Regions from separate parts of the Streptomyces sp. NPDC004732 genome, predicted to be linked through region 3. Evidence: riboswitches for the same ligand, from Rfam matches in the RefSeq annotation. Region 3 holds a riboswitch; each other region holds the start of a gene.
What was found. Region 3 has a riboswitch for thiamine pyrophosphate ahead of thiC (phosphomethylpyrimidine synthase ThiC). Riboswitches for the same ligand answer to the same signal wherever they lie in the genome.

Region 1: it holds a riboswitch for thiamine pyrophosphate, as region 3 does, so the genes downstream of both, thiO (glycine oxidase ThiO) here and thiC (phosphomethylpyrimidine synthase ThiC) in region 3, are expected to answer to the same signal.
Region 2: it holds a riboswitch for thiamine pyrophosphate, as region 3 does, so the genes downstream of both, ABZV77_RS18105 (thiamine ABC transporter substrate-binding protein) here and thiC (phosphomethylpyrimidine synthase ThiC) in region 3, are expected to answer to the same signal.

What each region holds. Positions count from the first base shown of each region.
Region 1 covers NZ_JBEXJR010000022.1:81,937-85,205, reverse strand. Annotated here, with positions in the region: gene ABZV77_RS40280 (FAD-dependent oxidoreductase) at 1-967, opposite strand, end outside; TPP riboswitch at 1,185-1,298, shown strand; gene thiO (glycine oxidase ThiO) at 1,296-2,510, shown strand; gene thiS (sulfur carrier protein ThiS) at 2,507-2,719, shown strand; gene ABZV77_RS40265 (thiazole synthase) at 2,726-3,269, shown strand, end outside.
Region 2 covers NZ_JBEXJR010000005.1:582,708-585,976, forward strand. Annotated here, with positions in the region: gene rlmN (23S rRNA (adenine(2503)-C(2))-methyltransferase RlmN) at 1-1,062, shown strand, start outside; TPP riboswitch at 1,125-1,241, shown strand; gene ABZV77_RS18105 (thiamine ABC transporter substrate-binding protein) at 1,318-2,403, shown strand; gene ABZV77_RS18110 (iron ABC transporter permease) at 2,481-3,269, shown strand, end outside.
Region 3 covers NZ_JBEXJR010000008.1:393,212-396,480, reverse strand. Annotated here, with positions in the region: gene thiC (phosphomethylpyrimidine synthase ThiC) at 1-1,199, opposite strand, end outside; TPP riboswitch at 1,192-1,347, opposite strand; gene ABZV77_RS25645 (YibE/F family protein) at 1,419-2,831, shown strand; gene ABZV77_RS25640 (SsgA family sporulation/cell division regulator) at 2,884-3,269, opposite strand, start outside.

The sequences.
Region 1 (3,269 bases), on a different contig from region 3:
CGTCCGCCCCGGCATGGTGACCCGCGTACTGCACGAAGCGGCCGAACTGCTCCGACCAGAAGTACGGCACGGGGTCGTACGCGGCGGGCGTCTCGCCGATGATGTTCGCCGCCACCGTGCGCGGCCCCTGGAGGGCGTTGTCCCAGTGGTGCACGAGCAGCCGCTCGCCGTACCGGCCCGAGGGGAAGGAGGAGCAGTCGCCGACCGCGTACACATCGGGCGCCGAGGTGCGCAGGCCCTCGTCGGCCACGACCTCGCGGTTGCTGCCCAGCTCGATGCCGGAGCCCGCGAGCCAGCCCGTCGCGGGCCGCGCCCCGATGCCGACGACGACGGCGCCCGCGGGCAGCCTGGTCCCGTCGGACAGGACGACGACGCCGGGTTCGACGCTCTCCACGCGCGCGTGGGTGCGCAGCACCGCTCCGGAGTCCGCGTACCAGCCCGCCATGGGGGCCGCGACCTCCTCCGGCAGCGCCCCCGCGAGCGGTCGTCCCGCGGCCTCGACGACGGTGACGGAACAGCCCGCCTCGCGCGCGGCCGTCGCGAACTCCGCGCCGATCCAGCCCGCCCCGACGACCACCACGTCGTGCTGCGCCGCGAGCACCGGGCGCAGCCGCTCGGCGTCGTCCAGGGTGCGCAGGAGGTGGACCCCGGGGACGCCTTCGGTGCCGGGCAGCCGAATCGGTTCGGCGCCGGTCGCCAGGACCAGGACGTCGTACCGGAGTGGGCCGTCGGCGGTGTCCAACTCATGGGCGTCGGGGCGCACCCCGGTGACGTCGCGGCCCAGGCTCAGCTCGATGCCGAGCGCCTCGAAGTCGATGTCGAAGGCCGATCCCTCCGCCTTGCCGAGCAGTACCGCCTTGGACAGCGGCGGCCTGTCGTAGGGCTGGTGCGGCTCGGCCCCTACGAGGGTGACCGAGCCCGCGAAACCCTGTTCGCGCAGGGCCACCGCGGTCTGCACCCCGGCCATCCCCGCGCCGACGATGACGACGTGGCGCTCCGCCTGTCGCGGCTTCCCGCGCTGCTGCTGCTCGCTCTGCCTCTGCTGCTCGCTCACCCGATCACTCTAGGGCGGTTGTCGAGGGCGCCCTCAGATGTGGTCGGGGAGATCTCTGACACAACGTCACCGCCCATACCCGGACAGCTCCCCTACTGCCGCACGAAGCGACGGGCTAGGGTGGCCCGTGCAGAGCACTCGCGGGAGCCCGGACGCACCGGGCTGAGAGGGAGGCTGGGACGGCCTCCGACCGTACGAACCTGATCCGGGTCATGCCGGCGAAGGGAGGGGCTGGACGCCCATGCATTCACGTACGACACCACCATCCGCCGCCTCTGACGTCCTGGTCGTCGGAGGCGGCATCATCGGCCTGGTCACGGCCTGGCGGGCCGCCGGGCGCGGACTGTCCGTGGCGGTCGTGGACCCCGCTCCCGGCGGCGGCGCCGCCCAGGTCGCGGCGGGCATGCTGGCCGCCGTCACCGAACTGCACTACGGCGAGCAGACCCTGCTCGGCCTCAACGTCGAATCCGCCCGCCGCTACCCCGCCTTCGCCGCCGAACTGGCCGAGGCGACCGGGCACGACCTCGGCTACCGCGCGTGCGGCACGCTCGCCGTCGCGCTGGACTCCGACGACCGCGCCCACCTGCGCGAACTGCACGACCTGCAGCGCCGGTCCGGCCTCGCGTCCGAGTGGCTGACCGGCCGCGAGTGCCGCCGTCTTGAGCCGATGCTCGCGCCGGGCGTACGCGGCGGGCTGCGGGTCGACGGCGACCACCAGATCGACCCGCGGCGGCTCGCGGGGGCGCTCGTGGTGGCCTGCGAGCGGGCCGGTGTGGTCTTCCACCGCGCCATGGCCGAGCGCCTCTCGGTCGTACGGGACCGGGCGCGCGGCGTCGTCCTCGCGGACGGCACCGAGCTGGGCGCGGACCTGACCGTGCTGGCGGCGGGCAGCCTCAGCGGGCGCCTCGCGGGCGTCCCCGACGACGTCCTGCCGCCCGTGCGGCCCGTGAAGGGCCAGGTGCTGCGGCTGACGGTGCCGAAGCCGTACGCGCCGTTCCTGAGCCGCACCGTGCGGGCCGTGGTGCGCGGCAGCCACGTCTACCTCGTGCCGCGCGAGAACGGCGAGCTCGTCGTGGGCGCGACCAGCGAGGAGCTCGGCTGGGACACCACGGTCACCGCGGGCGGCGTGTACGAACTCCTGCGGGACGCGCACGAACTCGTGCCCGGCATCACCGAGCTGCCCCTGACCGAGACCTGCGCGGGACTGCGCCCGGGCTCTCCCGACAACGCGCCGATGCTCGGCCCCACGCGGCTCGCCGGACTCCACCTGGCCACCGGGCACCACCGCAACGGCGTCCTGCTGACGCCCGTCACGGGTGACGTCATGGCGCATGCCCTGACCACGGGTGAACTCCCCGAAGAGGCACTCCCGTTCACCCCGCGCCGCTTCGACGGCGCCACCCCCGAAACCCTCGCCCCGCCCCGCACCCAGCACGTCACGGAGCAGCCCGCATGAGCACGCCTTTCGCCGTTTCCGTCAATGGGGAAGAGCGCGATGTGGCCTCGGGCACCACGCTCGACGCCCTCGTGGCCACCCTCTCCTCGGCGCACTCCGGTGTCGCCGCCGCCCTCAACGAAACCGTCGTCCCGCGCGCGCAGTGGCCCACCACGGCGCTCTCCGCGGGCGACCGCGTCGAAGTACTCACCGCCGTCCAGGGAGGCTGAACGACCATGGCAGACGACCCCTTCGTCATCGGCGGGCTCACCCTCTCCTCGCGCCTGATCATGGGCACGGGCGGGGCGCCGAGCCTCGACATCCTGGAGCGGTCCCTCGTCGCGTCCGGCACGGAGCTGACCACCGTCGCGATGCGCAGGCTCGACCCGGGCGTCCAGGGCTCGGTGCTCTCCGTGCTCGACCGGCTCGGCATCCGCGTCCTGCCCAACACCGCGGGCTGCTTCACTGCGGGCGAGGCGGTCCTCACCGCCCGGCTCGCGCGTGAGGCGCTCGGCACCGACCTGGTGAAGCTGGAGGTGATCGCCGACGAGCGCACCCTGCTGCCCGATCCGGTCGAGCTCCTGGACGCCGCCGAGACCCTGGTGGACGACGGCTTCACGGTCCTGCCCTACACGAACGACGACCCGGTGCTCGCGCGGAAGCTGGAGGACGTGGGCTGCGCGGCGATCATGCCGCTCGGCTCGCCCATCGGCTCCGGGCTCGGTATCCGCAATCCGCACAACTTCCAGCTGATCGTGGAGCACGCGCGCGTGCCGGTGA
Region 2 (3,269 bases), on a different contig from region 3:
AAGAAGCCCCCGCGGCACCTCGCCGACCTCACGCCCGCCGAGCGCAAGGAAGCCGTCGCCGCCATCGGCGAGAAGCCGTTCCGTGCCAAGCAGCTCTCGCAGCACTACTTCGCGCGGTATGCGCACGACCCGGCCGAGTGGACCGACATCCCGGCCGGGGCGCGCGAGAAGCTGCGCGAGGCGTTGCTGCCCGATCTGATGTCCGTGGTGCGGCACATCAGCTGTGACGACGACACGACGCGCAAGACGCTGTGGCGGCTCTTCGACGGGACGCTCGTCGAGTCCGTGCTCATGCGGTATCCGGACCGGGTCACCATGTGCATCAGCTCGCAGGCGGGCTGCGGCATGAACTGCCCGTTCTGTGCCACGGGGCAGGCCGGTCTCGACCGGAACCTGTCCACCGGTGAGATTGTGCATCAGATTGTCGACGGCATGCGGGCGCTCCGGGACGGCGAGATTCCTGGTGGGCCTGCCCGGCTGTCGAACATCGTGTTCATGGGCATGGGTGAGCCGCTGGCCAACTACAACCGGGTGGCCGGGGCCATTCGCCGCCTCACCGACCCGGAGCCCGACGGGCTCGGTCTCTCGCAGCGCGGGATCACCGTGTCGACGGTGGGCCTCGTGCCCGCCATCCACCGGTTCTCCGACGAGGGCTTCAAGTGCCGCCTCGCGATCTCGCTGCACGCGCCGGACGACGAGCTGCGCGACACCCTCGTGCCGGTGAACACGCGCTGGCAGGTGCGGGAGGTGCTCGACGCCGGATGGGAGTACGCGGCCAAGTCCGGGCGCCGGCTCTCCATCGAGTACGCGCTGATTCGCGACATCAATGACCAGGCGTGGCGCGGTGACCGGCTCGGGCGGCTGCTCAAGGGCAAGCCGGTGCACGTGAACCTCATTCCGCTGAACCCGACGCCGGGCTCGAAGTGGACGGCCTCGCGGCCCGAGGACGAGAAGGCCTTCGTGGAGGCCATCGCCGCCCATGGTGTGCCGGTCACGATTCGGGACACCCGGGGTCAGGAGATCGACGGGGCGTGCGGCCAGCTCGCCGCTGCCGAGCGGTAGGCGAGCGGCAGGCGAGAGGTAGTCTGGCGGGCGTACGGCTCCGTACGAGTACACACATCTGCATATTCCGACAGGGGAGCGCCACAGCGCTGAGAGTGCGGCACCTTGGACAGGTGGGCCGCAGACCCTCTGAACCTCGCCCAGGTCATTCTGGGTAGGAAGTTCGGGCATCACTCAAGCTGTAGCGCCCTGCCCGCGTGCCGTCGGTGCGCGGGCGGGGCCGCGTCTTCTCCTGGTCACCCAGGAGGAAATTCAGTGAGCACCACCAAGAAGGTCTCGTTCACCGCCGTGGCGGTGGGCATCGGGCTCGTCGCCGTCTCCGCGTGCGGCAGCTCCGACGGCGGGTCGGGGAAGGCCGACTCCAAGAGCGTGACGCTCGTCAGTCACGACTCCTTCAACGTCTCCAAGGACGTGCTGCAGGACTTCGAGAAGCGGTCCGGGTACAAGGTCAAGGTCCTCAAGGACGGTGACGCGGGCGCCGCCGTGAACAAGGCGATCCTCTCCAAGGACAACCCGCAGGGCGATGTCTTCTTCGGGGTCGACAACACGCTGCTGTCCCGGGCGCTCGACAACGGGCTCTTCCAGTCGTACGAGGCCAAGGGCTCGGACAAGATCAAGCCCGCGGTCCGGGCCGACGGGGACAAGCACCGGGTCACGCCCGTCGACAGCGGTGACATCTGCGTCAACTACGACAAGAAGTACTTCGCCGACAAGAAGCTGGCGCCGCCGAAGTCCTTCGAGGACCTGACGAAGCCCGCGTACAAGAACCTGCTTGTCACCGAGAACGCCTCGACCTCCTCTCCCGGCCTCGGCTTCCTGCTCGGCACCGCCGCCAAGTACGGGGACGACGGCTGGGAGAGCTACTGGAAGAAGCTCAAGGCCAACGGCGTCAAGGTCGTCGACGGCTGGGAGCAGGCCTACAACGAGGAGTTCTCCGGGTCCGCGGGCGGCAAGAAGGCCAAGGGCGACCGGCCGCTCGTCGTCTCCTACGCCTCCTCGCCGCCCGTCGAGGTCCTCTACGCCGATCCGCAGCCGAAGCAGGCGCCGACCGGCGTCGCGACCGGCACCTGCTTCCGCCAGGTCGAGTACGCGGGCCTGCTCAGCAACGCAGGGAACGAGAAGGGCGGCAAGGCGCTCCTCGACTTCCTCGCGGGCCAGGAGTTCCAGGAGGACATGCCGCTGAAGATGTTCGTGAACCCGGTGCGTGAGGGCACCAAGCTGCCGAAGCTGTTCACGGAGCACGGCGTGACGGTGGACAAGCCCGAGACGCTGGACCCGAAGAAGATCGCCGACAACCGCGAGCCGTGGATCAAGTCGTGGACCTCGCTCGTACTGAAGTAACCGAAGGAGCCGACGACACGGCCAAGTCCCGCCTTCGTGGCGGGTCCGGTCGCGGGAGCGCGGCGCGGCTCGGCCTGATGGCCGTGCCCGTCGCGTTCTTCGCGCTCTTCTTCGCCTACCCGGTCACGGCGATCGTCGCGCGCGGGCTGCACATCGACGGCGGCTGGCAGTTCGGGCGGATCACGGACGTCCTCGGGCAGTCCGACATCCGGCACGTGCTGTGGTTCACCACCTGGCAGGCGCTCGCGTCGACGGTGCTCACGCTGCTGATCGCGCTCCCCGGCGCGTATGTCTTCGCGCGCTTCGACTTCCCGGGCAAGCGGGTGCTGCGGGCCGTCGTCACCGTTCCTTTCGTGCTCCCGACGGTCGTCGTCGGTACGGCCTTCCTCGCGCTGATCGGGCGGGGCGGGCTCTTCGACGAGCTGTGGGGCGTACGCCTGGACACCACGGTGTGGGCGATCCTGCTCGCGCACGTCTTCTTCAACTACGCGGTCGTCGTACGGACCGTGGGCGGGCTGTGGTCGCAGCTCGACCCGCGGCAGGAGGAGGCCGCGCGGATGCTCGGCGCCTCCCGCTGGAGGTCGTGGCGGACGGTGACGCTGCCCGCGCTCGCACCGGCGGTGGCCGCGGCCGCGCTCATGGTCTTCCTCTTCACCTTCACCTCCTTCGGCGTCGTGCAGATCCTCGGCGGTCCCGCGTACTCGACGCTCGAAGTGGAGATCTACCGGCAGACCGCGCAGCTCCTCGATCTGCCGACGGCCGCCGTCCTGACCCTCGTGCAGTTCGCCGCGGTCGGGCTGATCCTGGCGATCCACGCATGGACGGTGCGGCGGCGCGAGAGCGCGCTGAAGCTCGTCGACGCCTCG
Region 3 (3,269 bases):
GGGACGTGACCGGGGCCCTCGATCATCGTCTGTACGTTGTGACGCTTGGCGATCGTGTTGAGTTCCCCGAGCGTCCGCAACTCGGCGAACTGCGCCTCGTCGTTGGCGTCCGCGATCGATCCGGGCCGCAGACCGTCGCCGAGCGAGTACGTCACGTCGTACGCCGCGAGGATCTCGCAGAGGTCCTCGAAGTGCTCGTAGAGGAAGCTCTCCTTGTGGTGCGCGAGACACCAGGCGGCCATGATCGAGCCGCCGCGCGAGACGATGCCGGTCTTGCGGCGCGCGGTGAGCGGCACGTACGGGAGGCGCACTCCCGCGTGGACCGTCATGTAGTCCACGCCCTGCTCGGCCTGCTCGATGACCGTGTCCTTGTAGATCTCCCAGGTCAGCTCCTCGGCCTTGCCGTCGACCTTCTCCAGGGCCTGGTAGAGGGGGACGGTGCCGATCGGCACGGGGGAGTTGCGCAGGACCCACTCGCGGGTGGTGTGGATGTTGCGGCCCGTGGAGAGGTCCATGACCGTGTCGGCGCCCCACTGGGTCGCCCAGGTCATCTTGTCCACCTCCTCCTCGATGGAGGAGGTGACCGCGGAGTTGCCGATGTTGGCGTTCACCTTCACCAGGAACTTCTTGCCGATGATCATCGGCTCGATCTCCGGGTGGTTGACGTTGGCGGGAATCACCGCGCGGCCCGCGGCGACCTCTTCCCGCACGATCTCGGGGTCCATGCCCTCGCGGATCCCGATGAACTCCATCTCGGGCGTGATCTCGCCGCGCCTGGCGTACGCGAGCTGCGTCACCGCCTGGCCTTCGCGGCCACGCCGCGGCTGGCGGGGGCGGCCGGGGAAGACCGCGTCGAGGTTCTTGAGCCCGCCGCGGGGCGAGGTGTGCTTGATGCCGTCGTCCTCGGGACGCGGCGGTCGGCCCACATACTCCTCGGTGTCGCCGCGGGCGATGATCCAGTTCTCCCGCAGCGGCGCCAGGCCGCGGCGGACGTCGGTCTCCGCCGACGGGTCGGTGTACGGGCCCGAAGTGTCGTACAGGGTGACGGCCTTGCCATTGGTGAGGTGCACCTGGCGGACCGGCACACGCAGGTCGGGGCGCGAACCCTCGACATACGCCTTGTGCCAGCCGATGGACTTCCCGGCCTCGTCGCTCTGGTTCTGCGTCGAGGCAGGCGTGCGTGCGTCCGATGTGGTCATGAGACCTACTCCCTACGCCGGCATTACCCGGTAACAGGTTCGGCGGTCGACGCAGCGGCTTCCGTACGGTTCGTGCACATCTCGTGCCGATTCGTACGAAGGTCAGCGCCCTCTCAGCCCGGTGCTCCGAGCTCCCGCGATTGCAAAGGTGGCTCCACGCTAGCGTCATGTCGGGCGCGCTGAACAGAGGGCCCCTCCCGTTCTTGCGATGATCGGGCAGTGACCACCACAGAGCCGCCGCCCCCGCCGCCCTCGCAGCCGCCTGTTTCCGCGACGCCTCCGGAGGGGCACGGACACGGGCATTCCCACAGCCACGGCCCGGCCGCGCCGGTCTCGAAGCATCTGCGCAAGGTCATCGCCGCGGTACTGATTCCCTTCGCCACCGCGGTCGTCGTGGGCCTGATGGTGCTGTGGCCGGGTGGCACGCCGAGCCACGAACGCACCGGCGTCGGATTCGACCGGCAGACACAGTCGGCGAAGGTCACGAAGGTGCGGGAACTGCCCTGCAAGGACCTCAGCCCCTCGCAGACCCCGCCGAACGGTGACACCTCCACGGCCGAGGGCCAGTCCGCACAGTCCGCGGCGACGGGCACCTGCAAGAAGGCGACGGTCGAGGTGGCCAGCGGCGACGACAAGGGCCGCACCTTTACGGAGATCATCCAGCCGGACTCGCCGCGCCAACTGAAGCAGGGCCAGCAGGTGGTGGTCGCCTACGAGCCCAAGGCCCCCGAAGGCCTGCAGTACTCCGTCATCGATGTGAACCGCAAGATGCCGATGGCGCTGCTCGCCGGCATCTTCGCGCTCGCCGTCGTGGTCGTGGGCCGACTGCGCGGCGTGATGGCCCTGGTCGCACTCGCCATCAGCTTCATGGTGCTCACGTTCTTCATCCTCCCGGCGATCCTCCAGGGGTCGAATCCCCTGGTCGTGGCGGTGATCGGGGCGAGCGCCATCATGCTGATCGCGCTCTATCTCTGCCACGGCCTGACAGCCCGGACATCGGTCGCGGTACTCGGCACGCTCATCTCCCTCCTGCTCATCGGCCTGCTCGGCTCGCTCTTCATCGGCTGGGCCGCGCTGACCGGCAACACGGACGACAACACCGGCCTCATTCATGGCCTGTACCCGTCCATCGACATGAGCGGCCTGCTGCTCGCGGGCGTCATCATCGGCTCGCTCGGTGTCCTCGACGACGTGACGGTCACCCAGACCTCCGCCGTCTGGGAACTGCATCAGGCCAATCCGACGATGGGCTGGCGTGGCCTGTACCGCGCGGGCATCCGCATCGGCCGCGACCACATCGCCTCGGTCGTCAACACCCTCGTCCTCGCCTACGCGGGTGCCGCGCTGCCCCTGCTGCTGCTCTTCTCCATCGCGCAGTCCAGCGTGGGCACGGTGGCCAACAGCGAGTTGGTCGCCGAGGAGATCGTGCGCACCCTGATCGGCTCGATCGGCCTGGTCGCCTCCGTACCGGTGACGACGGCGCTGGCCGCCCTGGTCGTCTCGGCGGACCGCACCACCGGCTCCGGCTCCGCCACGGGGGCAGTCGTGGGCAGCCGCGACGGAGGCGGTGTGACCGGCGGCGGGGCGATCCGGGCGCCCCGCGGGGGGAAGGGGCGGCGCCGCAAGCGCTAGATCCCCAAATGCATCAAAATGCCATCAGCCTGCGCCTGTTGGCGTCATCGGCTCAACCCGCGTTCTGCTCTTCTCCGAGGATCCGGTCGAGCGCCTCGTCGAGATGGGTCTCGAAGTCGGCGAGCGCCCGCTCCTGCCCCAGCGGCACCAGCTTGTCCGTACGGTCGAGGAAGGCGAGCAGCGGAGGGATGCCCACCCTGAACCGCGCCTGATCGGCGCCGACCTGAAGCCTGATCAGGGCCTCGTCCAGCATCGCGGAGTCGGTGGGTTCGACGCGCACATCCCCGTCCCCGCACGGCCTGCCCACCCCGTCGACCAGCAGCTCCCGCCCGAAGGTCCAGGTCACCGGGGCGTCCCCCGGCAGATGGAACGTCAGCCGCACGGCATAGGGGTCCGCGAGCTCGTAGCGCAGCTCCACCGGGATGCGAAACGACAGCT